2 regions of the Paenibacillus sp. FSL R10-2199 genome follow, and region 2 is predicted to be linked to the other one. Evidence: riboswitches for the same ligand, from Rfam matches in the RefSeq annotation. Region 2 holds a riboswitch; the other holds the start of a gene.

Region 1 (14,991 bases), 510 kb from region 2:
GATTTCGACGGAACACTCGCAGATACGCTGCCGTTATCCTTCCATGCGTTCCAGGCCGTATTTCAGCAATATGATCATAGAGAAGTCACCCGCGATGAACTTGTCGCCATGTTTGGCCCCACCGAGGAGGACATCATTGGCGGCAATTTCGCTGACCCGTCTTCCGTTCCGCAAGCTATAGAGGATTATTATTCGTTATATGAGCAGGGGCATTTCGGAGAATTTCAGAACGACGGGCATATTGTAGAATTACTTCAGGCCCTGAAGGCGCAAGGGATGAAGCTTGGCGTCATTACCGGTAAAAGCAGACGGGCCTATCAGATATCGGCCGGGGCGCTGGATCTGGATCGCTTCTTCGATATCTCCATCACCGGAGATGATGTCGTTAAGCCTAAGCCTGATCCCGAAGGCATTCTCTCCGCGCTGCGTACACTTGGCATTGATTCATCCAATGCTGTATTCGTAGGGGACAGTAATGCGGATATTCTCGCGGGCAAGGCTGCCGGACTGCCGACCTACGGTGTCCGCTGGCTGTCCACCTTCCAGAGCCAGGCTTACGATGTCCCGCCGGATGGTGTGTTTGACAGTGTTGATGAGTTCCGGAAGCTTCTCAAGTTAAATAACATCATTGCAATGACGTACCATTCCAAGCAGCAAGCGGCGGACATTACTGTACTGGAGCAGCAGTGCAGCCACGCGGACTCGCTCCAATTAAGCTCAGATCTTGAGCATCTCGTCAAAGAGGATGGCGACCATGCCCTGCTCTGCTATCGCGGAAACCAGCTCATAGGTTTGCTGAGCTGGTTTGCTACCGAAGGCGATTATGCGCAGATTAATGCCATGGTCCATCCGGAATACCGCCGTGAGGGCGTATTCCGCAGTCTTGTGCAGCGGGCCAAGGAAGATATTGCGCCTCTCGCCGTACACAGGCTCAGCTACAGGGTTCCGAGCCGCTCACAGGCAGGACTCCGCGCGGCCCAGGCTATCGGTGCTGATTATGACCGCTCTGAATACTCGATGTCATATGCCCATACAGAGTCCGGCAGAGAACAGGCTCCGGCAGATTTGCGTCTGCTGCCTTCCTTGCCGGAGGACCTCGAATTCATGGTCTCCTGCTCGTCCCGGGCCTTCGGAGACTCCGAAGACGCCACCCGGGAGTATTTCCTGCAGACGAATGAACCGGAGCGTATCACCTATATTGCCTGGGCGGGCAACCAGCGGATCGGCCTGATCCGGGTGAATTACGTGAATGAGGCAACAGCGTTTATCCATAATTTCTGCATATTGCCCGCTTGCCAGGGCCAAGGGTATGGCGGGAAGGTGCTCCGGCAGACTGTTGATCTCCTGCTGCAGAAGAACTATTCTTCGATCCGTCTAGGTGTTGTGACCGAGAATGAGCGGGCTTTGACCCTCTACCTCAATGCCGGCTTCAAGATCAATTTCGAGTATAAATATTACAGCGGCAGCCTGGAGTAAGCACAGATTAAGAAGGAGCGATATATGCCCGTTACCGAGAGTATTCCCTGGATTGCCGCATTTCTCATTCTGCTATCCGTAGTCTGGATTGTGCTCGTAAGCTGGAAGAACGGAATATCGCCGATGCCCGCGTCCAGGGCTGCAAGAGCGGCAGTAGCCGGGGAGGTGAACCGTATCCCGGGATATGCCAATGTTCTGGAGGCAGGGTCGGGCTGGGGAACGCTGGGCCTGGAAGTGATCCGCCGCTGCCCCGGCAAACGGCTGACCGGCATAGAGAACTCAAGGCTTCCCCTATGGTTCTCACAGCTGTTTGCGGTAGTATGCACACGATTCCTGCCAGTGAAGGGCGAACGGGAGCGGCTGCGGGGCAAGGTCATTTTTAGGCGGGGCGATATATATAGAAGCTCTTATAGCGATGCCGATATTGTGCTCTGTTATCTGTTCCCCGGTGCCATGGAACGGCTTGCTCCCAAGTTCAGGCAGGAGCTGCCGCCGGGCGCAGCCGTGATCAGTGTCTGTTTCGCTCTGCCGGACAAGCAGCCGGTCCGCATCATCACCTGCCCGGACCGGCTCCGGACGAAGGTGTATGTCTACATTTTCTGAATATCAGCTGCGTAGAAACTGCAAATAGCCCAAAAGCATGCCGCTGCCTTGGGCCAATGGAGGGACCGCGTATTTCTAGGATTTGCCCTTATCCGCTAACTGCTCCTGTGCCAGGCGGACCATCTCCCGGACCATGGAGCCTCCGATTCTGCCGCCAATCTGCCCCGCAGATTCCGTGGTCAAATTGCCGTTATTGCCCGCCTGCAGCGGGATACCGAGCTCCTTAGCCACCTCGTATTTCACATCGTCCGGATGATTCGGATCCACATGGTATCCTTCCTGCTTCATGACCTCTGCTTTGAAGGTCTGCATGCCCTGGGCTGACCCGGGCACCGCATATTTCCTGTTTCTTCTCGCCATTTCGGATACACTCCTCTGCTGTCTTTTATCTAAGTTGCCCTGGAGTGTATGGGATTATCCCGCCTTAAGACTGCATCCCGTCTTCAATCCGCTTCATGAAGTCTTCTACCGCGCTGTATCCAAGCTGCTTGAGATACCAATTATTCGCAGCAGCTTCGATCAGGCCGGCCACATCGCGCCCCGGCTGAAGCTGAACCTCGATATGCGGGATTTGAACGCCGAGATATTCCGTGAACTGGGGAACCAGCTCCAGGTCATTGTTGAGTGAATTCTCCTGCCACGGTGCCAGCTCGATATCTAATACAATCCGCGTCTCATCCTGGAAGGCCCTGCGCCCGTACTGGCGTACGACATTGATCAGGCCGATGCTGCGCAGCGCCAGAAATTCGCGGGTCGTCTCATTATGCGTCCCGAGCAGCGTCGCCGGCCCCAGCTTCTTGAGCACTACAATATCATCGGCCACGAACCGGTGGCCCCGCCGGATGAGCGTATGCGCCGTTTCGCTTTTACCGATCCCGGACTTGCCCCGAAGCAGAATCCCGATGCCCGACACATTGACACATACCCCGTGAATCGACAGCTCCGGCGCCAGCGTTTTTACCAGATAGCTGTCCAGCTTGGCAATAAACTCCGTGGTCACCTCTGGTGTCCGCAGCAGTGGAATGCCCTCCTGATTACAGTATAAGGTGAGGTAAGGGATCTCTTGCTGGCCGCTCGTTACAATGAAACAAGGCGGATGATATTTGACGATATTGCCGATGTGCAGCATGCGTTCCTCTACACTCAGCGTCAATAAATAGTTGATCTCCTTGCGGCCGAGTACCTGCACCCGCGCCATCGGAAAGAAATCGAAATAACCGACGAACTCAAGCCCGGGTCTGTGCGTCCGTGGACGGGTAATGACGCGGTCCATGCGTTCTGCCCCTGCCAGCACTTCCAAATGAAACTTGTCCGTAAGATTCTGAACGGTGATAGATTTCATATTGTTCTCCTCCCAACCATATTCTTCCGATAGAATCACTTAAAAATCTTGTAATCTGCACACGCTAATTATATATTAAAATCAATATATAAGACCTTTGACCCAGAAAAATCAATAAAACACTAAATATATCAAGAAGGTGTAGTATATTGGCCTTGGAGTCTTGGATTGATCTGATGATGTGCTTTGTCTTGTTCCTTTTGTTTATATACATATTTGCTTCTGTAGGTACGATAACCAATTTGCACAAAGTCTACCTTGGTTTTCATTTCTCCATGATGATCTGGCCTTACTGCCAGTTTGCCATCCGGACCGTTGATGATCCAATCTATCAGCTATTCTATGTGAAGCTTGCCTTTATCGATGCCTCCCTGCTGACTACGGGCTGGATCTTCTTCACCATTCTGCTCTCTGGCCAATCGCAATTTCTTAACCGCAAAATATTAATCGCCCTGCTCGTTCCGGCATTCCTGTCGTCGCTGGGTGTGGTGCTGAATCCGAACGGCTGGTTTGTTCTTCCGGTAAACGGCGGATATGTTGAGCGGATCTACGGACCTATTTTCTGGATCAACATGTCTATTGTTATTCTACACGCCATCGTATCGCTGTATATCATTTATGTAGCTCTGGTCTCCGATCAGGCGCCGCGAATCAAGAATCAGATCATGTATATGCTAAAAGGGATTCTTGCCGTCTGTGTCTTCCTGATGATCGATGTGTTCCTGAACGTAGTGCTGGACGATTATCTGCCGGTCATTCCGGGCTTTACTTCGCTAGGCATTGTCGTGTCAGCTACCTTCTTCGTGATTACCATTCACCAGGACAAAGTGTTTGATATTGTAACTATCGCCCACCAGGATATTATCAATACGATGGAATACGGAATTCTTGTCCTCGACGATCAAGAACAGGTGGTCGAGATCAACCAGGCTCTGCTTCCCCAGATCCGGCTGAATCCCGGGCAGAGGTTCGATATGGCCCGCCACCTGCCCGGCGGCAATATCGTGAAGACTGAACAGTTCCTGCAAACCTACCGTGACCATCCGCTTGAGGTAGCCGAGACAGAACTAATGTATCCCGCACTCCAAATGTACATCAGCATTCATGCCGCACCGATTATGGTGAGCGGTGTGAGGGTGGGCCGGATTGTCACCTTCCAGAATATAACCGAGCTTCGGCGCCTCATTGATGAGACGAACCAGCAGAACACCATTCTGCAGGAGCGCAATTCCGCCTTAATCAAAGTCCAGGAAGAGCTATTCCAGACGAACGCCAAGCTCCGGAAGATGGCCATCACCGACAGCCTGACCGGCTGCTACAACCGCCATTATCTCATGCAGCAGCTGGAGAATGAATTAATGAAGGACCGGGATCCCAGGGTCCCTTCGACCATTATACTGATCGACATCGATTATTTCAAAATGGTCAATGACCGCTACGGCCACCTGGCCGGAGATGAGGTCATTTGCAGTACGGTAGAGGTCCTGCAGCGTAATCTGCGCCACTCCGATATTCTGTCCCGTTATGGCGGGGAGGAGTTCCTTATCTACCTGCCCGATACGGAAGAGGATGAGGCGTATGTGCTGGCAGAGCAGCTTAAATCAAGCATTGAGTCCAACCAGATCAGAATTGATCATATAGACGAGCCTATATCCATCACCATCAGCATAGGAATGCTCAGCATCGGGGAATTCAAGGTCACACCGCCCATGAGCACAACAACTTACTTGAACGATTTGTTCAGATCGGCAGACAAAGCCTTGTACGCAGCCAAGCATCAGGGCCGCAATCAGATTGTTTCCGTGAAAAGATAGCGAATGCACATAAGCCACCCGGCTCAGGAAACGGGTGGCTTAACTTTTGTCCGCGGGGCTGTTCCCTACTGTAACTTTAATTATAGCTAAGCTTTCTCTATACATCCGGTTTCGCCAAGCAGGATAATGAATAACAGTTAGAACAATTCGTTAAAAGGGGATACAGCCGATGGATTATGATCATCTTATCCGCGAGATTAACCGCTCCTACCCGCTCCATATTGAGCAGATCCGGCTTCACCGGGAGATGATCGGCGGGGTGTATTTCGCAGAGGGCGAAGGTAAGCGTTATGTACTCAAAATATACCGCAGCTTCAAGACAGCCGATGCCCTGCAGTCCGTTCGTATTCTTGATTATTTAGAGGCTCATTCTTATCCTGCCGTTACTGTTCTGCGGACGGCGGGGCAGGAGAGTCATATCCTTCTTGAAGCTCAGGATGGCTTGCAGGCAGCGGTGCTCTTCCGCTATGCCGAGGGGGCTACGCCCGATGGGATAGCCGAAGCAGAGGTTATCGGTCAACAAACCGGAGAATTGCATCAGCTCATGCAGGGCTACCCGGATGAACTGATCCACCGGACAAAAACCGACTACATCGGTGACTATCTCTCCATTATGCGCGAACTGGACTGTGCTTCCGAGTCCGTTGCTGCGCTCGAACACTATGGCAATGAACTATGGAGCCGTATGTCAGATTTGCCTAGACACTTTTGTCATGGCGATCTGCATACAGGCAACATGCTCAGGGACAGCCGCGGGCAATACGTGCTTATGGACTTCGATGACGCTTCAGGTGATTATCCGGCCATGGATGTTGCCTATATGTCTGATAACACTCACTTTAATCTATTTCACGAGTCCATGTATGATGATACCCGGCGTCTGTTTGAGCAGTTCTATTCCGGATATAGTAAGGTACGGACCTTGAGTGACAAGGAGTACTCAGCCGTATTCGATTTCATTGCGGTCAGGCATTATCAGATCATCTCCAGAATTGTCCGCTGCCAGGGTTTGCAGTCGGTATCCAAGGCGTTCTGCGATGAGCAGTATGGCTGGCTTATGAAATGGCGGGAGCTTTGTCTGAGCAAACAATACTAGCATTAAGACAGGGCTCGGGTTTATTAAGGTTTGATAAATTAAATCCTGCTGTAACCTTTTTGCAGGACGGCACGTCTAAGATCACAAATAAACCACAAACTACTCTATGAGGTGACTGACAATGAAGAATACATTCAAGATCATTACTATATCGGCAGCGGCTGCTCTGGCGCTCAGCTTCGCGGGACAACAGTTCGCTTCCGCGGCAGCCTTCAAGGATATTAACAATGTGCAAGACAAAGACAAGATCATCGCTCTGCAGAATAGCGGCCTGATCAAAGGGATCAGCCAAGACCTGTTCGGTCCGAATATCAGTATCTCGGAGGCTGAAGGAGTACAGATGATCGTAAATGCACTAGACCTGAACCTTGACCTGATCCGGTTTGTGAAGGAGCCGCATGCTACCGACTATTTCAAGAATGCCAATGATTCCGCCTGGTATGCAGAGGCGCTCATTATTGCCGGTGTCCACGGGCTGGATCTGCCCGCCGACCTGAAGCCCAACCAGAAGCTGACGCGTGAAGAATTCACGCACCAGCTCATTGATGCGATTGAAGCCAGCGGCCAGCTGCCGATGATCAAGCCGGTTGTTATTGATTATAAGGACCAGGATCAAGTTAAGGCAGAGTATTCCGGTTCGATCCAGCGCGCCCTGAACTACGGTGTCCTGAAGCTGGATGAAAGTGGCAAGCTTAATCCTAAGCAGGAAATCACCCGGGCTGAAGCAGCCGTAGCGATCAGCAATGCGCTGGCGTATCTGAAGTCACATCCGGCACCGGCCGCGCAGAGTGAGACGCTTACTGCCGAAGAGGCCGTTCAATTGATTAAGGAGGCTGTAGGTCCGGAAGCAGACCTGCAGATCAAGATCGACCCGGCTGCCAGCATGTCCCGCGAATCATTCACCTACCTGCTGGTGCATACCCTCCAGACCAGCGGCCAGCTGCCGATGTTCAAGCTTATTCCAGTTGAAGTTGCAGATGAGAGTCAGATGGATATCTCCAATTCAGGCGCTATTCAAACCGCACTGGCGCTTGGCTTCGTTACACTGGATGAGTCCGGCAATTTCAATCCGAAGGGTGATATTACACGTACCGCCGGTACGGATATCGTGAATAAAGCGCTGGAATACTTGAAGGCTCATCAAGCACCCGCAGCAGAGAGCGAAGTTCTTACGGCTGAGCAAGCTGTTCAGTTGATCAAGGAAGCCGCAGGACCGAAGGCTGATCTGCAGATCAAGATTGATCCGGCAGCCAGCATGACCCGCGAATCGTTCACCTACCTGCTGGTGCATACCCTCCAGACCAGCGGCCAGCTGCCGCTGCTTAATCTGATTCCGGTAGAGATCAAGGATAATGACAAGATCAATATCCTGAACTCGGGAGCCATTCAGACGGCCATCGCCTTGAAGATCGTGAAGCTGGATGCTGACGGCAAGTTCAATCCGCAGGCTGGAATCACCCGTACAGACGCGGCCGCTATGGTTAGCCAGGTTCAGGAGATCCTGAAGCGGGCTGCTGCGAATCAATAATACCCGGAACATTCCAATTTTCCGCAAGCAATTATCAGCTCAAAAAGCACATGTCAGCGGCTTGTGCTTTTTGGCATGTTCTATGATCGCCGCCGGGAAGCTTGTCAACACGATAGAGCTACAGCATCAGAATCATCAGAGCCTCATCCAGATATTCATCCCCAAGCTTCATCGCCTTCGGCTCTGTGCCATAGCAGATGAATCCAAGAGATTCGTATAGTCTTTTGGCAGCTACATTATTCGAGGTTACCGTTAAATTTAGAATTTCGAGCCCCGGCAACAGCCTCGCCCGGGCAATCAGCTCCACCATCAAGCGGCGGCCCACTCCTTGTTTACGGACATCTGAATCCACATATACTGAATATATATTAGCTTTATGATCAATTTTGGGCCGGCTCTCCCGGAAAAAAGTGACGATGCCCACCAGCCTCTCCTCACCATCAAAAGCTCCCAGCGTGAAATTATTCTCCGAGGGCTCCAGCCTGATGCGGGTGGTGACTATAGACAGCTTCTTTTCCGATTCATAGGAGCTGAGATAGGCTTCCGGATGCAGCCGCAGCGACTGTAGCCGAAGCTCGCGGTAAACCTCCGCATCCACGGATGTCAGCATTCTTAGGTACAACGGGTTTGCCTCCTCAAGGAACTTAGGGATTCCAAATTGACAAAATTGCAGAATTTGGCTATATTTAGACAGTGTAAAATTATATTTTAAACAATTTAATTTTTCCGTTAATCAATCTTACATAATTATGAAAAGAGGGATTTACTATGATGATCGTGAGTTTAATACTCGTGGCCTTGGTTGCACTGGAGCATGTGTATATTCTAGTGCTGGAAATGTTCCTGTGGACTACCCCGCGGGCGCAAAAATCGTTCGGCACCACTCCGCAGTTCGCCCGGGAAACGAAATCGCTGGCTGCAAACCAGGGATTGTATAACGGCTTTCTGGCGGCCGGTCTAGTCTGGAGCCTGCTGCATCCGAATGATACCTTCAGTGTTCAGCTTCAATTGTTCTTCCTGATCTGTGTTGCGGTTGCAGCCGTCTATGGCGGCATCACGGCCAAGAAATCCATTCTATTGGTTCAGGGCCTCCCGGCCTTCATTGCTCTGCTTGCCGTTATTCTGGCGAATCTGTAATTATGAGAATGGCCGCTCTTCCCTCACAGCTTCTGCGCGAACTGGTTCAGCTGCTCGGACATCGTCCGGATCTCCTCGATGAAGCTGGAGATTTCATTCGTTGAAGCAGCCTGCTCCTGCCCGACTGACGCAATCTGATGGATGGATTGGCTGATCTGCTTCATCGCGGCTTGGATCTCCCCCAGGGTATCCCGGATCCGCTGCGCAGACTGCTCGGTTTCCTTCGAGAATTTGCGGATTTCTTTCGCTACAACATCGAATCCCCGCCCCTTCTCTCCTGCGTGGGCAGCCTCAATGGCTGCATTAATCCCGAGCAGATTCGTCTGGTCGGCGACCTTTCTGAGGACAGCCAGCACTTCATCGCTTTTTTTGACACTTTCGGCGGTCGTTTCTGACTGGAGCAGCAGCTTCTGCGAGAAATCGGCAAGCAGCCCCGAGCCCTCTGCCACATGCCCAATCCGGGCGTTAGCCTGATTTAGGGAGACCGAGATCTGATCAGCGATTTCGCGCAGCTCGGTCTGTCTGCGGACCTGGATGCAGACCGCCCCGCAGACGCTTCCATCCTCTCCGTGTACCGGAAGAACCGTACCGACGAATTCATACCCATAGTAGTCCTTAGGGACATTAGCTTTCGAGAATTCATCATTTCTCAGCGCATGATACAGAGGTTCGTCCGCAAGAATTATCTGTCCTGCCCGAATTCCCAGATCAATGGACGTTCCAGGGAAATAAGCGATGAACTTCTCCACATCACAGACAGCAATAGATACATCATAGGGAAAAGCAGCTTTCAGGACCGGTGCCAGGTTCACTATATCTTCAAGGGAGCGGATAATGTTCTTCATGGATGTGGGTTCTCCTTCATTAAATCACTTCATTAAATCGCTTCATTGCACAGTACAGAAATATCTAGATTAAGGTTCGACATTTTTCAATGACTATCCTTTATTCAAAAACTTAATATTTAAAATTTAATCATGTCCTCTTAACTTAAGTCAATGAAGCCCTGCAGGCGCCTTAGTACAATATAACCACAATCAATAATCAATCAGGGGGTTATGCTAATGTCTGCTGCAGTGGCTCGAACCGGGGGAATATCGCTCATTGTAATGGCGGTTGCCGCCGCGCTCTCGTACGGATATGTCCAAGGGAGTCTGGTAGTGGATGGAGATGCCGCTGGTACCTTCGCCAATCTTCAGGCCTCTCCGTCGCTGTTCAGGGCCGGGATTCTGGGCTGGGTACTGATTATGGCCTGTGATGCGGCAGCTGCCTGGGCCTTATATCTGGTGCTGAAGCCTGTGCATCCGGGCCTGTCCCTGCTGGGAGCATGGCTGCGCCTGGCTTATACGGCAGTGTTGGGGGGTGCTGTCTCCAGTCTGATCGTGGTATCACTTCTTACCGGTAACAGGGAGGTTGCGCTTTCCGGCTTCACACGAGGGGAGCTGCAGGCGGAGGTCATGCTTCATCTTCATGCTTTTGAAGCGGTATGGTCGGCTGGTTTGATTCTGTTCGGGGGGCATCTGCTGATTATAGGTGTGCTGGCGTTATGGTCGGAGAATATTCCGAAGCCCGTCAGTGTGCTGCTGCTGCTGGCAGGCTTCGGCTATATTGTGGTTCATCTGTGCGGCACACTTGTGCCCGGGTATGGAGAATTCCTCCAAATCATCAAATGGGTGTTCATGCTGCCGATGACCGCAGGGGAGCTGGGGCTTGGCATCTGGCTGCTGTTCAAAGTCCCGGCTGCGCGTGTTCGCGCTCAAGCCGCTTCTTAATCCGGCTGAGCGACTCCGGTGTCATCCCGAGATAGCTGGCCAGCTGATGCTGGGGGACGCGGCTGATCAGGCCGGGCCTCCGATGCAGCAGTGCCTTGAGGCGGTCTTCGGGGGATGCCGCAATGAAGGCGGCGAATTCCGCCTGCACCTGTCCGAAATTCTCCTCGATCATCCGGCGTGTCATCAGCTCCAGCTGCGTGTGTCTGGCGTACATTTCCCTCTCGGTATTCAGCGAACCGACAACCAGTACGCAGTCCTCCAGACAAGTCAGGCTGTATTCCGACGAGGCATCCTCTTTATGCGCATTGAAGATAGCGATCGCCTGCTCCTCTGTGTAGAAATTCGAGGTGATGTCGCGGCCTGTGACGTCAACACTATGCTGCCGTACGCATCCTTTTAACACGAAATAGCAATGACCGGGAACCTCCCCCTGCCTAAGCAGCGTGGCTCCCTTGCTGTATTCCTCAACAAGAATCTCCTCCAGAATGGCCTGCTGCTGCTCTTCACTGAAGGAGGTCAGCCGGGTCATATATTGGAGTAATCTATGCTTCATGTTTCGGATTCCTCCTTATAATGCTACTGACAACATGTCAGTAGCGTTTGAACATTCTTGCACTCATGTATTGATTATACTGACATCCGCATCACTTTTCTCCTTCTTGCTCCGCATGGAGTACAGGACGAACAACAGAATGAACCATAGGGGCGTAAACAGCAGCGCCGGACGGGTATCATCTGCGAACAGCATAATGATCAGAATGGCGGCAAACAACGTTAATACCGCATAATTGATAACCGGTGTGAACGGTGCTTTGAATTTGGACGAGGCATGTAAGTCCGGACGGTTCTTCTTATACTTGATATGACATACGAGCACAACCCCCCACACCCAGATGAAGCAAATGGCGCTGATCGTTGTAACGATGCCGAAAGCCTGACCCGGAATAAGCTTGCTGAGCAGCGCCCCGGCCGATATAACTATTGTAGAAATAAATAAAGAGTTAGCAGGCACATGATTTCGGTTCAGCTTGCCGAGCTGCGGGGAGGCCTGATCCCTTCTGCTCAGATTATACAGAATCCGGCTGGTTGAGAACATCCCGCTGTTGCAGGCGGAAGCCGCTGAGGTTAAGACGACGAAATTGATAATACCTGCAGCAACCGGAATCCCGACCAGACTGAAGGTCCGCACAAAAGGACTTTCAGCCGCACTGAGCTGGGTCCACGGGTTAATGCACAGCAGGACGAAGAGCGCGCCTACATAGAAGAAGAGAATCCGCAGAGGAATTTTGTTAATCGCCGAGGGGATATTTTTCTCCGGATCTGCTGTTTCTGCGGCTGATACACCCACAAGCTCCACACCGACATAAGCGAACACAACCATCTGGAAGGAAAATAAGAAGCCCTTGACACCGTTCGGGAACACGCCCCCGTGCTCCCAGAGATTGCGGACCGTCACCGATCCCGCATCCGTCTTGAACCCGATGACCAGCAGAATGATTCCCAGGCCAATTAAGGCAAGAATCGTGACGACTTTGATTAGGGCAAACCAGAATTCGAGTTCGCCGAAGCTTTTGACCGTCAGCAGATTGAGTCCTAACAGAATAATCAGGCAGATGACGGCCGGTACCCACTGCGGGATATCGAACCAGTACTGCACATAAACGCCCACTGCAATCACATCCGCCATCGCCGTCATAATCCAGCAGAACCAGTAGGTCCAGCCTGTAATGAACGCAGCCCGCGGCCCCAGATAGTCTTCAGCAATGTCCGTAAAAGATTGATATCCCGCTTTGGAGAGCAGCAGCTCACCCAGCGCCCTCATCACAAAAAACACGGCAATTCCCACGAGTAAATACGTGATCATAATGGACGGCCCGGCCTGCTGAATCGCTCTGCCTGATCCCAGGAATAACCCCGTACCAATCGTGCCGCCGATAGCGATCAGCTGTACATGACGGTTCGCCAAATCTCTCTTTAATTCTGTCTGTGCCATTGCCTTTTTCCCCCTTAATGTGTACAACGCTATGCTGCCAAATAACATAAAAAAGAGATTGGATATCATCCAATCTCCCGGTTCATAAGAATATCAAAATAAGCTACCTGCGCCGCTGACCGTAATTAATCAGCATAACAAATACAAATTCCGTACTCTTCTGTCCTTTTGCCTGAGATTGTGAACCCTTCGGCGCTGCGGTCTCCCGCAGTCTCTCCAGAAGCTGCTCCTGCTATAGTGTGATCCATAGCAATCATAGCCCGTGTGATGTATTAAATTGGTGAAGCGTTAATGCATTCTGATATTCTAACATATTACTCGGCATGTGAGTATTGAACAGTGATAAAAGTCTCCTACCTATGGCTAGATGTCTAGGGTGCGCTCCTGCACTACAGCGGCATAAATGTTGTACGTTTTGCAACTTGGATGCGCAGATACCCGGTTGTTTAGATAGATTGTTGTATGAAATACAACAATTTTCGATTTAGTCCAATTTAATGAAGCGAATGTTGTATTTTGTACAGGATTTTAGAAAATCACGGGCACGGAGGATGAGTTTGCCGGTAATACCTTGGCTCCGCATTAAAAAAAAGCAGACAGGCAACAGCCCATCCGCTCATTTGATCCAACATTATTCCGCTATTTATTTAATGATTACATAATCCAGGCCAACCAGCTTGGCGTAGGTAACGATCTGATCTGTAGTCAAGTTGAGCGACACCACGGTATGGTGGCCGCCGCCATTCTCGATCCATGCCTTAATTCCATCCTGGAAGTTAGGCTTCACCTGCCAGAGCACACGGGCCACTGGAAGATTCGGAGCCGGAACCGTCGGCTCGAAGGCAGTAACTTCATTGATCAGCAGCTTGTAATGCGTGCCGAAGTCAGCCATCGATACCACGACGCCTTCGCCAGCCTTGCCGTCGAATACGAGACGGGCCGGATCTTCGCGGTCGCCGATTCCCAGCGGAGACACAAGCACCTTCGGCTTGTTGCTGGCCAGGCTCGGGTCAACCTCAAGCATGTGGGACTGCAGAATCGCTTCCTGTCCGGCAGCCATTTCATAGGTGTAATCTTCCATGAATCCGGTGTTCAGGTTGTGGCTCATCACCTTCATCAGGCGGTCCAGGGCCGCTGTCTTCCAGTCCCCTTCGCCGGCGAAGCCGTAGCCTTGTGCCATCAGACGCTGAACGGCAAGACCCGGAAGCTGCTTCATGCCGTGCAGGTCTTCGAAGTTCGAAGTGAACGCATTGTAGTTGCCGGCATCCAGGAAGCGTTTGAGGGCAATTTCATAGCTGGCCTGTACCTTCACGCTGGCTTCCCATGCTTCTTTGCTGTATGAACCGTAATCGAAATCATACTGCTCTGCATATTCAGCGAACAGCGCATCAATTTCTTCTTCCTTCACTTCGTTTACATACGCAACCAGGTCGCCGATCCCGAAGTAATCCACGGTCCAGCCGAACTGAATCTGGGCTTCTACCTTGTCGCCTTCGGTAACGCCCACGTTACGCATGTTGTCGCCGAAGCGGGCCACTTTGATGTTGAAGCTTTCGTTATATGCAACGGCAACGTCCATCCATTCGGCAATTTGCTTCTGGACTTCGGCGCGTTCCCAGTACCCTACCACCACTTTGTTCTGTTTCTTCAGGCGGGCATTGATGAACCCGTATTCACGGTCGCCATGGGCAGCCTGGTTCAGGTTCATGAAGTCCATATCCAGAGTAGCCCAAGGAATGCTCTCATTGTATTGGGTAGCCAGGTGTAGAAGCGGCTTCTGCAGCAGCTTCGTGCCGCGGATCCACATTTTGGCCGGGGAGAAGGTATGCATCCAGGTGATGACACCCGCAACCTCGTCACGGTAGTTGACTTCTTTCATGATCGAAGTGATTTTGTCTGCGCTGACCGCCAGATCCTGCAGCACCAGCGGATAAGGCAGCACACCGCTGTTATTGAGGGCATCCGTCATCTCCTGTGCATGAGCTTTGACTTCACCGAGGGCTTCTTCTCCGTACAGATGCTGTGATCCTACAACAAACCAGAATTGCTTAGCGCTTACTGTTGACATATTATTTCATCCTCTTCTCTTGGATAATATATAAATCAGATTATTTCTGACCGTAATAAGCGCCTTTACCATGCTTGCGCAGATAGTGTTTATCCAGAATCCGCTGCGGCAATTCTTCAGCGAAATGGTTCAGCTCGCGGGCAAAATGGTTCAGCTTGGACA
Region 2 (14,991 bases):
AGCGGCTTAACCGCCACCTTCTCAATATGCCGGGGGAGGAAGAGGTGCTTAACCGCTCCCCCCAGGCCCGGCTCCTTCACTGCCTGCATAAATGACTTGCTCAGCCCTCTGGCTTCAATAATACTCAAGGCTAACCCTCCTGAAAGTTACTTTGAAAGCGCGTTCGCTTGTTCGCAGCATATAAATTTCTGAATCCCAATCTATGTAAAAGACGTATGAATAAATATATCACTGCGGCAATGTCGAAAACTATCATAATCCATCGAATGAATATATTTATTTAGATTATTATGGCGAATGATGCTGCAAAAAAGCGGCTACCCTGGTTAACTAGACTAACCGGGATTTGCCGCTTCGTTCGAGAATGGCTTTGAGGAGTAACCCTATTAATAGTGGCAGCAACAGCTGAACTTCCAGTCTCCAGTCTACAGCGTACAGGTCTACAAGGTTGATCTGCTTCAATAGAACATAGACCACGTTGTACATCAGGAAGGAGCAGCTGACCGTGAGCAGCGGGATTAGGGCCAGATTGCTTTTGGAGCGGAGCAGCCTGTAACCCAGGAAGATCATTAGTGTATGGCTTATCATGATCGCCAGTGCATAATTACTGCCGAAGCGCATGAATGATACCATAGCGGTTGCCAGATTCAGGACTGCCGAGATATAGCCGATGCGAAGCATGTAGAACCTCCTTGCTCAAACGGTACGGTCCTTATCCTTATTTCAAGACAACATAGCCGTTTTCACTTGTGATTTTTGACTGCAGATTTTTCTATTTTACAGCGCTTGCAGGTTCATTTACAGGTCCAATGCTGAATGTTTTTTATTCCGTGATTGTATGTTATAATACTTTCTTTTAAAATCGGTTATATAGGAAATGGTAAAAATGGAGGAGGATCGTCGTGAGAATCTTTGAACAATCGAGAGCATGGAGCGTGCCTGGAGATTTGGAAGCACAGCAGCTTGAAGCCTTCCGGCCGCTTGACGCAGAGCAAATCGAATTACATAGCGGGCAGTCCGGGGTTTCTTTTCCAGAAGAATCGAAAGAGCATATCTATCATAGAGCCATGATATCTTCCATCCGCAGTGAAATGAATAAATTAAGCCAGCTGCTCTCTATTCCTTATGTTGTATTCCTGACGGACAAGGCGGGTACCATTCTGGAGCTGGTCTGTTCTTCTCCGGTCACCCGGGATGAGATGGAACAGGCGGAGCTGCGTCCGGGGGTTAGCTTATGCAGGCAGCGCTCGGGGATGAATGCCGTATCCTTGGCCATGGAGATGAAATGCATCGGGGTAGTGAGGGGGACGGAACATTCCGACCAGGCCTTCCAGAACTGGAACTGTGTGTGTGCTCCGCTGCAGAATGAGGATACCGTCTTCGGATATGTGGACATTTCTTTTAATAGAGGAGAACCGATTGAATTCGCCATTCCGTTCGTTCAGCAGATTGCCGAGAATATTATGGAGAAGTGGATGGAGAAGAACCCGGAGATGCAGCAATACCGCCTGGAAGCCACTTTACAGGAATATAAGCTGACAGCGCGGGAGCAGGATGTAGCACGGCTATGGTTACTTGAGAAAAGCGCGCTGCACATCGGGAGTGATCTGGGCATCAGTGAAGGCACGGTTCGGAATATGCTGAAGAGTATTTACAGTAAAATGCGGGTGAATGACCGCTTCCAGTTCGTCAAACGGCTAACGCCCTAGAAGGCGCGCAACGCTATATATACATAAGAATAGCCGGGCAGTGATACTAGCGTATCGCTTGCCCGGCTATTTATTTGCGGTGAAGTCATTTCGCCTGCGCGTTGCCGCCAGTCGCGTTTAGCCGCAGGAGCAGTTCAGTACCGGCTTCCGCGCGGCCTGGGTCTCATCCAGACGGCTGATCTCCGTGGTATGCGGTGCATTAATTACGATCTCCGGTGTCTCCTGCGCTTCCTTAACGATCTGAATCATCGTCTCAATGAAGCCGTCAAGCGTTTCCTTGCTTTCGGTTTCAGTCGGCTCGATCATCATACATTCCTCTACGGTCAGCGGGAAGTAGACAGTCGGCGGATGGTAGCCGAAGTCGAGCAGCCGTTTGGCCACATCCAGGGTACGTACGCCGTACTGCTTGAGGTTTCTGCCGGACATGACGAATTCATGCTTGCAGACACCCGGGAATGGAATTTCGAAATAAGGTGCCAGACGGTGCATCATGTAATTGGCATTCAGCACAGCGTTCTCGGACACCTCGCGCAGTCCGTCCGGGCCGTAGGTGCGGATATAGGCGTAAGCGCGGACCAGAATACCGAAGTTGCCATAAAAGGCTTTGACGCGGCCAATAGATTGCGGCCCGCCGGAGTCAAGCGAGAAGCTGCCGTCTTCGTTCTGCACCACCGACGGCTGGGGCAGGAACGGAATCAGCTTCGCCTTCACGCCGACCGGTCCGGCTCCCGGACCGCCGCCGCCGTGCGGCGTACTCATCGTCTTGTGCAGGTTGAGATGGACCACATCGAAGCCCATATCGCCCGGGCGGGTGATGCCCATGATGGCGTTGGAGTTCGCTCCGTCATAATAGAGCAATCCGCCGGCTTCATGGACAATCGCGGCGATCTCGACGATCTGCGTCTCGAACAGTCCGAGAGTACTCGGGTTCGTGAGCATCAGCGCGGCGGTGTCGCTGCCGACCGCGGCCTTCAGCGCTTCGAGGTCGACCATTCCCTTATCATTGGAAGGAATGGTGACGGTGTCGAGTCCGGCGGCTGCGGCGCTGGCCGGGTTGGTGCCGTGCGAGGAATCCGGCACGATGACCTTGGAGCGGACCTCGCCGCGGCTCTCATGGTAGGCGCGGATCATCATCAGGCCGGTCCATTCGCCATGGGCACCGGCGGCAGGCTGCAGGGAGACGGCATCCATGCCGGTCAGTCCGGCGAGATCCTTTTGCAGCGTATACATCAGCTCAAGTGCACCCTGGATACTCTCTTCCGGCTGGTACGGATGGATCTTGGCAAGGCCGGGGAAGCGGGCCACATCCTCATTGATCTTCGGATTATATTTCATCGTACAGGAGCCGAGCGGATAGAAGCCGTTATCGACCCCGAAGTTACGCCGGGACAGGGCAGTATAGTGGCGGATAACATCCACTTCGGAGACTTCCGGCAGCACTACCGGCTCGCTGCGGAGCAAGCCCTCAGGAATCAGTGAGCTGATGCTCTCTTCCTGCGGCACATCACATAGAGGCAAAGAGTAAGCCGAGCGGCCGGGGCGGCTTAATTCAAAGATCAGGGTTTGTTCCGGTTTCATATACAGCCCTCCAGTGCAGTGGCGAATTCGTCAATTTCGGTCTTGCTTCTTTTCTCAGTCACGGCAACCAGCATATGTCCGGCAAGCTCCGGATACTCACGGCCCAGATCATAGCCGCCCAGATAACCTGCCTTCAGCAGCCTGGAGTTCACTTCACTGACACTGCTGCCTTCCGGGAGCTTCAGGACAAATTCATTGAAGAACGGGGCGGTGAAGACGCGCTCTGCACCGGTGATTTCAGCCAGCCGTCCGGCGGCGTAATGGCTCTTGCGGATGTTCAGCTCACCAACCTCGCGCATGCCCTCCTTGCCCATCACGGACAAGTAGACGGATGCGCATAACGCCAGCAGCGCTTGGTTAGAGCAGATATTCGACGTCGCTTTCTCGCGGCGGATATGCTGCTCACGCGCCTGCAGGGTCAAGACGAAGCCGCGCTTGCCGTTACGGTCAACGGTCTGGCCGACGATCCGGCCCGGCATGCGGCGCATCAGCGGTTCGGCAACCGCGAAGAATCCGCAGGTTGGTCCTCCGAGCGATGCAGCGATACCCAGCGGCTGTGCATCGCCGACTACGATGTCGGCGCCCAGCTTGCCGGGCGTTTCCAGCACGCCGAGTGCAATGGGATTCGCGCTGACCACGAGCAATCCCTTGACGGCGTGGATCAACGGCTCAATCTGGCGCAGATCCTCGATGCCGCCGAAGAAGTTGGGCGACTGGACCAGAACGGCGGCAGTATCGGCATCAATGGCCTCAGCCAGCTTGGCAAGATCGGTAACCCCGTCCTTATAATCGATTTCCACGATTTGCAGGCCCCAGGCATTGGCCGAAGTACGCAGCACCTGGCGGGCTTCCGGATGAACCGTACGGGAGACAATCAGCTTTTTGCGTTTCGTGGCGCCTGTGGCCAGCACGGCTGCTTCGGAGAAGGCCGTTGCGCCGTCATACATACTGGCATTGGCGACCTTCATACCGGTCAGCTCACAGATATAGGACTGGAATTCGAAGATTGCCTGAAGCTCGCCCTGGCTGATTTCCGGCTGATAAGGGGTATAGGCAGTATAGAATTCCGAACGGGAAATAATATGGTTAATGACAACAGGAATGTGGTGGTCATAGAGGCCGGCGCCAAGGAAGCTGGCATGGGTATCAAAGTCGGCATTCTTGTCAGCCAGACCCTTCATATGGCGCAGCAGCGCATATTCGTCCAGCGGGCCGGACATCGGCATCGTTCCCTGGTAGCGGACAGATTGAGGGATATCAGCGAATAGCTCATCGATGGACTGAATCCCGACAGTCTCCATCATTTCTGCGCGGTCTTGCTCCGTCATAGGCAGATAGCGGTGCTTCATTACGGCTTCACTCCTTGGCTCTTTTTGTAGAACGGGGCTTTGATCACGGCAGCCTTCAGTTGCTTGCCGCGGATCTCCACATACACCTCTGTGCCGATCTCAGTATAGGCAGCATCCAGCAGGGCAAGTCCGAGATTCCGCTTCAGCGTTGGGGATTGAGTACCGGTTGTGACTTCACCGATCTTCACACCGTCGGCATATACAGGATAATGGGAGCGGGGAATCCCGCGGTCGATCATTTCAAGTCCCACAAGGCGGCGCGGGAGACCGGCTTCCTTCTGCTTCAGCAAGGCATCACGGCCGATGAAATCCGCTTTGTCCAGCTTCACGAAGAACTGGACACCCGCTTCGAGCGGCGTAATATCCGCCGAGAGCTCCTGGCCGTACAGCGGCAGCTTGGCTTCGAAGCGGAGTGTGTCGCGTGCGCCGAGTCCGGCAGGGGTCAGGCCATGCGGCGCGCCTGCGGCCAGCAGACCATTCCAGAGTGCAGCCGCTGTGTGGACCGGGGCGTACAGCTCAAAGCCGTCCTCCCCGGTATAGCCGGTGCGGGAGAGCAGTACAGATACGCCGCAGACCTCGGCGTGTTCGATGAAGTGGAAGGGCTTCAGCTCTGCGAGCGGGGCAGAGGTAACTTCGGCCAGAATCGTCTCAGCCAGCGGACCCTGCAGAGCGAGCAGCAGCGTCTCATCGGAGACGTTCTTCAGGCTGACACCGCTGAATTCAGCGGTGAGATGTTCCTGCAGCCACTGGAAGTCCTTGTCGATATTGGAGGCGTTCACGACGAGCATATAGCGCTCATGGCCCAGGCGGTAGACGAGCAGATCATCTACTACGCCGCCGCTCGGATAGAGCATCAGGGTATACTGCGCCGCGCCGTCTGCAAGGCGGCTGACGTCATTTGTGGTCAACTGCTGCAGGAAGGCTTCAGCGCCGCTGCCGTCAACCATGAATTCACCCATATGCGATACATCGAACAGTCCGGCCTGCTGGCGGACCGCTTCATGTTCCTTAACGATGCCAGTAAACTGCACCGGCAGCTCCCAGCCGCCGAAATCAATGCATCTGGACTCCGCATAAGCGGCATAGAGATCATAAAAAGGCGTTCTTCTCAAAGACTCCATCGTGTCACCCCTTAGTCTGTTTACATGCAAAAAAGGACAGGCGAAAGTCCATCAATGCACATCAAACATGCATCAATAGACGTTCGCTCTGTCCTTTGTACCTGAGAGTTACCCTGCTATCATGCCCGCAGGTTTCCCCGTTGGTGATCCGTTTCCTGTTGTCCAGGCTGTGGATGCTCTCCAGAGATGCGTCCGGCAAAGGTCCTTTTGCCTGAGAGATTCACCCATCCCGGGCTTACTCCTTCGGCGCTGCCCCTGAGGGTCAGTCTCTCCCTATGCCATCATTCGCAAACCATATGTTTTTCTACTGACTCCATTAAACCGGGTTTACAAGCACGCTGTCAATCAAAAAACGTCAAAAAGATGACAAATTTAATTTTCCTGTCAGTTATATTGACATTAGGCAAGGTCATAACTTAGGCTATAACTAAATTTAGAACTCCAAATGTGGAAAAGAGGCGGCTTGGAAATGAGTGAAGTGTTGGACAACCTGCTATACAGCGAAGAGCATGAATGGGCACAGCAGGGTGAAGGACGCGTAGTACGTGTGGGAATTACGGATCATGCGCAGCATTTATTGGGCGACATCGTGTTTGTTGAGTTTCCGGAAGTCGGCGCAGCCATTTCCGCGGGCGACAGCGTAGGCAGCATCGAGTCTGTTAAGACGGTGTCGGAGCTGTACTCGCCGGTATCCGGCAAGGTAACCAAGATCAACGACGCACTCGAATCCAGTCCGGAGCTGATCAATGATCAGCCATACGGCGGCGGTTGGATTTTTGAGCTGGAGCTTGACGGTGAGTTTGCCGAGGCAGCTTCCGGCCTGCTGGATGCGGCTGCTTATAAGGAATTGGTTGGGGAATAGTTTCAACCGTTTATGTACCCGGATTATTAGAATAGATGACTGAACTGGATTTACGAAAAGATGAACACGGCAGGCTTCTCTTATTACATTAGATGTCACTAATGTGAGAGGTCTGTCTTTTTGCGTTTCTGTATCACTCCGGAAAGCTAAGCAGCCCCGGATAAATGCGGGGAGCCAAGTGCCAAAGGGCGGGCAGCAGAGCCAGACCCGTAACGGCAAAGATAAGGCACAGCAATAGGAACCGGTATCTTTTTCTGGGACGGGTATTGGGTTTGAGCACGAAGTAATACACACCGGCCGAATAAAACGGGAAAAGCACCACGGCAGACATGCCCATACAGACCAGAAATGTGGATTCCCCGGCGGAGGAAGGGATCATGGCTTCCGGGTTATAGACCGGATTGATCTGCAGAAAGAGGATCACAAATGTCAGATAAGCGAAGAGTAAAAGAAGAGGGAAACAGCGGATGCGTCCATCCTCGGACAAACCGTACAGCATCCACCAGACCCCGAGCCAGGGCAGGGCAAAGGCTGCGCCGGCAATAAGGAAGTCAATGCCTATATACATCAGTTTATCGGGAGGATACACATGGGCCAGGTCCCCCCAGAAGTAATCGGAGGAGAAGAACATCATAAATACAGATAATAAACCAATGAAGAAGGTAATTATTCCCTGGGCAAAAACAATCATGATCAGCGAAACCAGCTGCCGCAGAAAATAGAGAAAACGGGTGGCGTCCGGTGTCGTTCCGTTTGTAGTCTGCATAGCGTTCAATCTCCTTATACTAGCAAATGGTTGCCGTGCCTTCTCATCTGCAGATCTCTGAGCTGATTCGCTTGCAGATACGTGTTATTCTTCCTCTTGAAGCTGCCGCAGGACAATAAGTTCGACCCGGCGGTTCTTCTGCCGTCCTTCAACGGTAGTGTTATCGTAAGCAGGTCTGGTATCCGCGTAACCGGCATATTGGAAAGTATCGGGGCTAAGCCCCTCGTTATCCAGGAAGAAGCGCAGCACAGAGAGTGCGCGGGCGCCGGATAGCTCCCAGTTATCCGTGTAATCTGAAGCGGCGGTTACCGGGACATTGTCGGTATGGCCTTCGATGCTGATCGTGGCACCGATTCCGCGGAACAGGCCGGAGAGCTGGCGCAGTGCCGGGAAGGCAGGTGATTTCAGCTCGGCTTTGCCGGCATCGAACAGGAACCGGTCGCTAAGCGTGATGGCAATGCCCTGCGGTTTATCCGCTACAAAGATCTGCTCCCCAAGGTTGTTATCTTCCACGTATTTGGTGATTACACCCATAAGCGCGGCCAGTTTGGCCTCCTGCTCACGAAAAGCGAGCTCACGCGCCGAAGGCTGGTGTTCTGCAGTTTCCCCGTTTTGCCCGGATGTATCTGTGCCCGTCCCGGTTCCGTTCGAACCACTCTCCTTCACATTGCCCCCGGAAGAAAGACCGCCACCAGTGCTTCCGCCTGCTTCCTGTTCATTCGAGACTGCGGCTCCCGTGTTCCCCTGATTACCATCCAGCACTCCATTTCCGCCTTCAAGCACAGGACTGCCGCTCTTAAAGGTATCAGATAATGAACCGGTAACGATCGTGTATTTTTGCGTATCCAGACTGCTCATGGCGTACAGGATGATGAAAAAAATGAGCAGAAGCGTAATCAGATCCGCATAGGTAATCATCCAGCGGTCCCGGTTCTCCTTACCTCTACTACGTCCCTGGCGGCGGTTTCTTTGTCTCATAGCGGGTCTCCCGGGTTATTATTGCTGCTGCGTCTAGGTGAGGCATCGGGAATAAAGGCGGTCAGTTTTTTGCGGACCAGATGCGGATGATCCCCATTCTGCAGGGACAGGATACCGACAAGCAGCATCTCCATGCTGCCCAGTTCGCTTTGGCTGCGGGATTTGATTTTGGAGGCGATGGGTAAAAATATAAGATTAGCACTGGCTACGCCATAGAGCGTTGCTGTAAAAGCTACAGCGATCGAGGCCCCCAGATTAGAGGGATCCGTCAGATTGCTCAGTACCCGTATTAATCCCATTACGGTGCCGATGATGCCCATAGTCGGAGCATAGCCGCCGGCGGCTTCGAAGATTTTGGCATAGCCTTCATACTTCAGTTCCTTGGCGTCCATCTCCAGTTCAAGAATTTGCCGGACCTGATCAGGATCGGTGCCGTCGACAATAAGAAACAGCCCTTCGCGGGTAAAGGTATCCGGATGCTCCTCCGCTCTCTTCTCCAGCGCAAGCACACCCCCGCGCCGAGTGATTGCAGCCATGGAGATCAGCTCTTCGGCCTTCTCCTGGGTGGTGTCGGGATGTCTGCCGAATGCCAGGCGCAGAGCCGCCGGGACGCTGCGTAATCTGGAGGCCGGAAAACTGATGAGTACAGCGGCAAGGGTGCCGCCGAATACGATCAGCGCGGCGTTCAGCTGCAGCAGGCCGGATAAGCTTCCGCCTTCCCAGAGAAAGCCGCCGATCATTGCGGCAATGCCTGCCAGCAGGCCGATAATTGAAGTGATATCCATAAGTTCAAGCTCCTTAAATTTCTATATATTATGGTTTGCATCAATCTGGGCAACGCTGTATAATAAACGGGAACGTGTATTCCTATCTTCCATATTTTTCAGTACGGTATGGATAGGCAACTATTAGGGCTACAATTATAATATATTCATATATTTTAGACGATAGAGGGGAGACGGGCAAATGAGTGATATTGTCGTCAGTACAAAGACATTTGAACTGGAGTCCGAGTATACACCCCAGGGCGATCAGCCTCATGCCATAGAAGAATTATTGGACGGCATCCGGCAGGGCAAGAAGCACCAGACGCTGCTGGGAGCGACAGGTACAGGCAAGACCTTTACCATCGCACAAGTGATTTCCAAACTGAACCGCCCGACGCTGGTCATTGCGCACAACAAGACGCTTGCGGCGCAGCTGGCGAGTGAGTTCAAAGAATTTTTCCCGAACAATTCCGTTGACTACTTCGTCAGTTACTACGATTACTACCAGCCTGAGGCGTACATTCCTTCCTCCGATACCTTCATAGAGAAAGATTCCAGCATAAATGAAGAAATTGACAAGCTCCGGCACTCCGCCACCAGTTCGCTGTTCGAACGGCGTGACGTTATTATTGTTGCGAGTGTGTCCTGTATTTACGGCCTCGGTTCGCCGCAGGAATACGGAAGTATGCTTTTGACACTGCGGGTAGGGATGGATAAGCCGCGCAATCAGATTCTGAGCAGGCTCGTGGAGATCCAGTACCAGCGCAATGACATTAACTTCGTACGCGGGACGTTCCGGGTACGCGGCGATGTGGTCGAGATCTTCCCGGCTTCACAGGGGGAGCATGCGATCCGTGTGGAGCTGTTCGGAGATGAGATAGAGCGCATTACCGAGATTGATGTTCTCACAGGAGAGCTGATTGGTGAGCGCGATCATATAGCGATCTTCCCGGCTTCGCACTTTGTCACCCAGGAAGAAACGATGCGTGTAGCTATTATCAACATTGAGCGGGAGCTTGAGGAACGGCTGGCCGTGCTTCGTGATGCGGGCAAGCTGCTGGAAGCCCAGCGGCTGGAGCAGCGGACGCGGTACGATATTGAGATGATGAAGGAAGTGGGCTTCTGCTCCGGTATCGAGAACTATTCCGGCCCGCTTACCTTCCGTGAGCCGGGAGCGACTCCATATACCTTAATGGATTACTTCCCGGATGATATGCTGATTGTTATTGATGAGTCCCATGCAACGCTGCCGCAGATCCGGGCTATGTATAATGGTGACCGTGCGCGTAAGACAGTATTGGTGGAGCATGGCTTCCGACTCCCGTCCGCGCTGGATAACCGGCCGCTGCAGTTCGAGGAATTCGAAGAGAAAGTGAACCAGATTGTATATGTGTCTGCTACACCGGGACCATACGAAATGGAGCACTGCGATACTATGGTGCAGCAGATTATCCGTCCTACCGGCCTGCTGGACCCGATCATCCAAGTACGCCCTACAGAGGGACAGATCGATGATCTGATCAGCGAAATCCGTGACCGTGTAGAGCGTGATGAGCGTGTACTCGTTACAACACTTACGAAGAAGATGTCCGAGGATCTGACCGATTACTTCAAGGAAATCGGGATTAAGGTGCGGTATATGCACTCCGATATCAAGACGTTGGAGCGAATGGCCATCCTGCGTGATCTCCGGCTCGGTACGTTCCATGTACTGGTGGGTATTAACTTACTAAGAGAAGGTCTTGACCTGCCGGAGGTCTCCCTTGTCGCCATCCTAGATGCTGACAAGGAAGGCTTCCTCCGCTCCGAGCGTTCACTCATTCAGACCATCGGCCGGGCGGCCCGTAACTCTGATGGACGTGTCATTCTGTACGGCGACCGCATTACGGATTCCATGGAGAAGGCGATGAGCGAAACCCAGCGCCGCCGTGAAATTCAGATTGCCCATAATGAGAAGCACGGCATCACGCCAACGACAATCAACAAGAAAGTGCGTGACATCATCGAGGCCACCAAGGTGGCCGAGTCCAAGGCCGATTATCTCACCGGCGCCGGCGGCAAGCTGAACAAGAAAGAGAAGCAGAGCCTGATGCAGCGTCTGGAGGCCGAGATGAAGGACGCGGCCAAGAACCTGCAATTCGAACGCGCCGCAGAGCTGCGCGATGCGTTGCTTGAACTGCGGGCCGAGTAAGCTGGCCCCGCCAGCACTTACACTTAATGATCACGGAACGGCGCTTCACTGGCCGTTCTTTTTGAAGATAGATTGCCCTTCGCGCATCCCGCAGTGACAGCTGCAGTTACGCCCTTAGCGCATTCCGTAGGAACAGCCGTAGTTTGCGCATCCCGTAGGGCCAACTTGTAGTTAAGCCCTTAGCGCATTCCGTAGGAACAGCCGCAGTTCGCGCATCCCGTAGGGACAGCTTGTAGTTAAGCACTTAGCGCATTCCGTAGGAACAGCCGCAGTTCGCGCGTATCCCGTAGGGACAGCTGCAGTTACGCCCTTAGCGCATTCCGTAGGAACAGCCGCAGTTCGCGTATCCCGTAGGGACAGCTTGTAGTTAAGCTCTTAGCGCATTCCGTAGGAACAGCCGCAGTCCGCGCATCCCGTAGGGACAGCGGTTGTCGGCCCGCTGTAGCATGCAGCGAGCCGTATCCTGCGCCTATAGTATAGCGGTCCCGTAGGGACTAGCGCTCCCATTGCCCCAGTAGCCAATTCCATCCCAGTCCTAACTCTTTCCGCCGAGCTTGCGGGTGTCCAGAGGGTGCAACCCTTGGGGCCCTCCCTTGGAAGGGAGGGTTTGGGAGGGATCGAAAATATTTTGCTAAATGTTTTTCCATTTTAATAGGTTTTTATAAAGGAGAGGTACCGTTGGCGAACGAAAGTATAATAATCAAGGGCGCAAGGGCCCATAATCTCAAGAACATCGACGTAACGATTCCGCGTGACCGCTTCGTTGTGCTGACGGGACTGAGCGGCTCGGGTAAATCATCTTTGGCATTCGACACAATTTATGCCGAGGGCCAGCGCCGTTACGTTGAATCGCTGTCTGCCTATGCCCGCCAGTTCCTGGGTCAGATGGAGAAGCCGGATGTGGATTCCATTGACGGGCTATCCCCGGCCATATCGATTGACCAGAAAACTACAAGCCGTAACCCGCGTTCGACCGTAGGTACGGTTACAGAGATTTATGACTATCTGCGGCTGCTGTTTGCCCGGGTTGGGCATCCCCATTGTCCGGATCATGGTATAGAGATTACATCACAGACGGTGGAACAGATGGTTGACCGGATTATGCAATACCCGGAGAAGACCCGCCTGCAGATTCTGGCACCTGTGATTTCCGGCCGTAAGGGTGAACATAAGGGCTTGTTCACGGATATCTCCAAGCAAGGTTTCGTTCGTGTGCGTGTTGACGGTGAGCTTCGCGAAGTTACGGAAGATATTGTACTGGAGAAGAATAAGAAGCATACGATTGAAGTCGTTGTCGACCGGATTGTCATTAAGGATGATATTGAGACTCGTCTTACCGATTCATTGGAGACTGCACTGAAGCTGTCGGGCGGTCAGATTCTGGTCGATGTGATGGGCCAGGAAGAGCTTTTATTCAGCGCAAGCTTCGCCTGCCCAATCTGCGGGTTCAGTATAGAAGAGCTTGCTCCGCGTATGTTCTCGTTCAACAGCCCATTTGGTGCCTGCACGGAATGTGACGGGCTTGGTGTGAAGATGGTAGTCGATCCGGATCTGCTGATCCCGGATGCGGAGAAGTCCATCGAAGAAGGTGCATTCTTAGCCTGGACAGGCAGTACGTCGAACTACTATCCGCAGTTCCTGAAGTCGGTATGTGAGCATTTCAATATTCCGCAGAATGTTCCTGTCAGTAGCCTGTCGCCGGAGCATATGACCAAGCTGCTGCACGGAACGGGCAGCGAGAAGATCCGCTTCCGTTATGAGAACGACTTTGGCCAGCGCAAGGATGCACTTGTTGCTTTTGAAGGGATCATCCCGAATCTGGAGCGCCGTTACCGCGATACTGCCTCCGAAGGCATCCGTGAGTTTATCGAAGGCTTCATGAGCGCCAAGCCATGCCATGTCTGCAAAGGCAAAAGACTGAAGAAAGAGATTCTGGCCGTGACGATTAATCAGCAGAATGTTGCCGATGTAACGGATCTTTCGATTGGAGATTGTCTGGATTTCTTCGAGAATCTCAAGCTCAGTGAGAAAGAAACGGCCATCGCTAACCTGATTCTTAAGGAAATCAGCAGCCGCTTAGGATTCCTTGTAAATGTAGGGCTGAACTATCTGACGCTTAGCCGCGCAGCGGGCTCGTTATCCGGTGGTGAAGCGCAGCGGATCAGGCTGGCTACACAGATTGGCTCCAGTCTGATGGGCGTCCTGTATATTCTGGATGAGCCGAGCATCGGGCTTCATCAGCGTGATAATGACCGGCTGATTGCTACGCTGGCTCATATGCGCGACCTGGGCAATACTCTGATCGTCGTTGAGCATGATGAGGATACCATGATGGCTGCCGACTATATTATCGACATTGGCCCCGGTGCCGGAATACATGGCGGACAGGTAATTGCTCAAGGTACACCTCAGGAGATTATGGACGATCCGAACTCCCTGACAGGTGAATACTTAAGCGGACGCAAATTCATCCCTGTCACCTCGACGCGCCGGCCTACCGATAATGAGCGCTGGATAGAGATTCGCGGGGCTAAAGAGAATAATCTGAAGAATGTAAATGTGAAGATTCCGCTTGGTGTCTTTACAGCGGTCACCGGAGTATCCGGTTCCGGCAAATCTTCACTTATTAACGAAATTCTCTATAAGAGCCTGGCACGCCAGCTTAACAAGGCTGTCAAGGTCCGTCCCGGTGTGCATAAAGAAATCCGCGGTCTGGAGAATCTGGATAAAGTAATTGAGATTGACCAGTCACCGATCGGGCGTACACCACGTTCCAATCCGGCCACGTATACAGGTGTGTTCGATGATATCCGCGATTTGTTCTCCAAGACCAATGAGGCTAAGGTACGCGGCTTCCAGAAGGGGCGCTTTAGCTTCAATGTGAAGGGCGGCCGCTGTGAGGCTTGCCGGGGAGACGGGATTATCAAGATTGAGATGCACTTCCTGCCGGATGTGTATGTGCCTTGTGAAGTCTGCAAGGGCAAACGGTATAACCGCGAAACGCTGGAAGTGAAATATAAAGGCAAGAGTATCTCCGATGTATTGGAGATGACCGTCGAGGATGCAACGGAATTCTTCAAGAATATCCCGCGTATCCACCGCAAAATGCAGACGCTGCTTGATGTGGGTCTGGGCTATATCAACATCGGCCAGCCGGGGACAACCTTGTCCGGTGGTGAAGCGCAGCGCGTGAAGCTGGCTTCCGAGCTGTACCGCCGCAGTACCGGCAAGACGCTGTACATTCTGGATGAGCCGACGACCGGCCTGCATGTAGATGACATTGGCCGTCTGCTTGAGGTGCTGCACCGTCTGGTGGATTCCGGTGAATCGGTCCTGGTCATTGAGCATAACCTCGATGTAATCAAGACTGCTGACTATATTATTGATATGGGGCCGGAAGGCGGCAGCGGCGGAGGAACGGTGCTTGCGACCGGAACACCGGAGAAGCTGATTACTGTCGAGGAATCCTACACAGGCCGGTATCTGAAGCCGGTCCTCATCCGCGACACCGAACGTACTCAGGCGCTTGAACTTCAGACCTCTGATACGGTGTAACCGGAGGAAGCTGCAAACTTAAATAGCCCATGGTCCACTGCGAGGTGGGCATGGGCTGTTTTTTTACTACAACTCACTCCGGATACCAAAGATCACTTTGAAGTGATTGCGCGCT

Evidence for each region. A riboswitch is a leader RNA that binds a small molecule or an ion and turns the genes downstream of it on or off. The one in region 2 is predicted to bind glycine.
Region 1: linked by a shared signal. The riboswitch ahead of NYE33_RS04860 (amino acid permease) and the one ahead of gcvT (glycine cleavage system aminomethyltransferase GcvT) in region 2 are both predicted to bind glycine.

Annotation. Positions count from the first base shown of each region.
Region 1 is NZ_JBBOBO010000001.1:1,095,426-1,110,416, reverse strand. Features, by position in the region: gene NYE33_RS04920 (GNAT family N-acetyltransferase) at 1-1,476, shown strand, start outside; gene NYE33_RS04915 (class I SAM-dependent methyltransferase) at 1,501-2,079, shown strand; gene NYE33_RS04910 (alpha/beta-type small acid-soluble spore protein) at 2,155-2,439, opposite strand; gene hprK (HPr(Ser) kinase/phosphatase) at 2,504-3,421, opposite strand; gene NYE33_RS04900 (histidine kinase N-terminal 7TM domain-containing diguanylate cyclase) at 3,598-5,235, shown strand; gene NYE33_RS04895 (phosphotransferase enzyme family protein) at 5,405-6,331, shown strand; gene NYE33_RS04890 (S-layer homology domain-containing protein) at 6,453-7,859, shown strand; gene NYE33_RS04885 (GNAT family N-acetyltransferase) at 7,978-8,481, opposite strand; gene NYE33_RS04880 (DUF1304 domain-containing protein) at 8,628-8,996, shown strand; gene NYE33_RS04875 (methyl-accepting chemotaxis protein) at 9,020-9,841, opposite strand; gene NYE33_RS04870 (DUF4386 domain-containing protein) at 10,061-10,768, shown strand; gene NYE33_RS04865 (Crp/Fnr family transcriptional regulator) at 10,725-11,321, opposite strand; gene NYE33_RS04860 (amino acid permease) at 11,385-12,761, opposite strand; glycine riboswitch at 12,912-12,991, opposite strand; gene araA (L-arabinose isomerase) at 13,405-14,829, opposite strand; gene NYE33_RS04850 (L-ribulose-5-phosphate 4-epimerase) at 14,870-14,991, opposite strand, start outside.
Region 2 is NZ_JBBOBO010000001.1:1,601,681-1,616,671, forward strand. Features, by position in the region: gene NYE33_RS07020 (ABC transporter ATP-binding protein) at 1-128, opposite strand, end outside; gene NYE33_RS07025 (hypothetical protein) at 331-681, opposite strand; gene NYE33_RS07030 (LuxR C-terminal-related transcriptional regulator) at 903-1,709, shown strand; gene gcvPB (aminomethyl-transferring glycine dehydrogenase subunit GcvPB) at 1,827-3,287, opposite strand; gene gcvPA (aminomethyl-transferring glycine dehydrogenase subunit GcvPA) at 3,284-4,636, opposite strand; gene gcvT (glycine cleavage system aminomethyltransferase GcvT) at 4,636-5,757, opposite strand; glycine riboswitch at 5,844-5,943, opposite strand; glycine riboswitch at 5,947-6,042, opposite strand; gene gcvH (glycine cleavage system protein GcvH) at 6,227-6,619, shown strand; gene NYE33_RS07055 (hypothetical protein) at 6,753-7,385, opposite strand; gene NYE33_RS07060 (flagellar motor protein MotB) at 7,470-8,363, opposite strand; gene NYE33_RS07065 (flagellar motor protein) at 8,360-9,148, opposite strand; gene uvrB (excinuclease ABC subunit UvrB) at 9,330-11,321, shown strand; gene uvrA (excinuclease ABC subunit UvrA) at 12,000-14,876, shown strand; gene NYE33_RS07080 (DUF3977 family protein) at 14,943-14,991, opposite strand, start outside.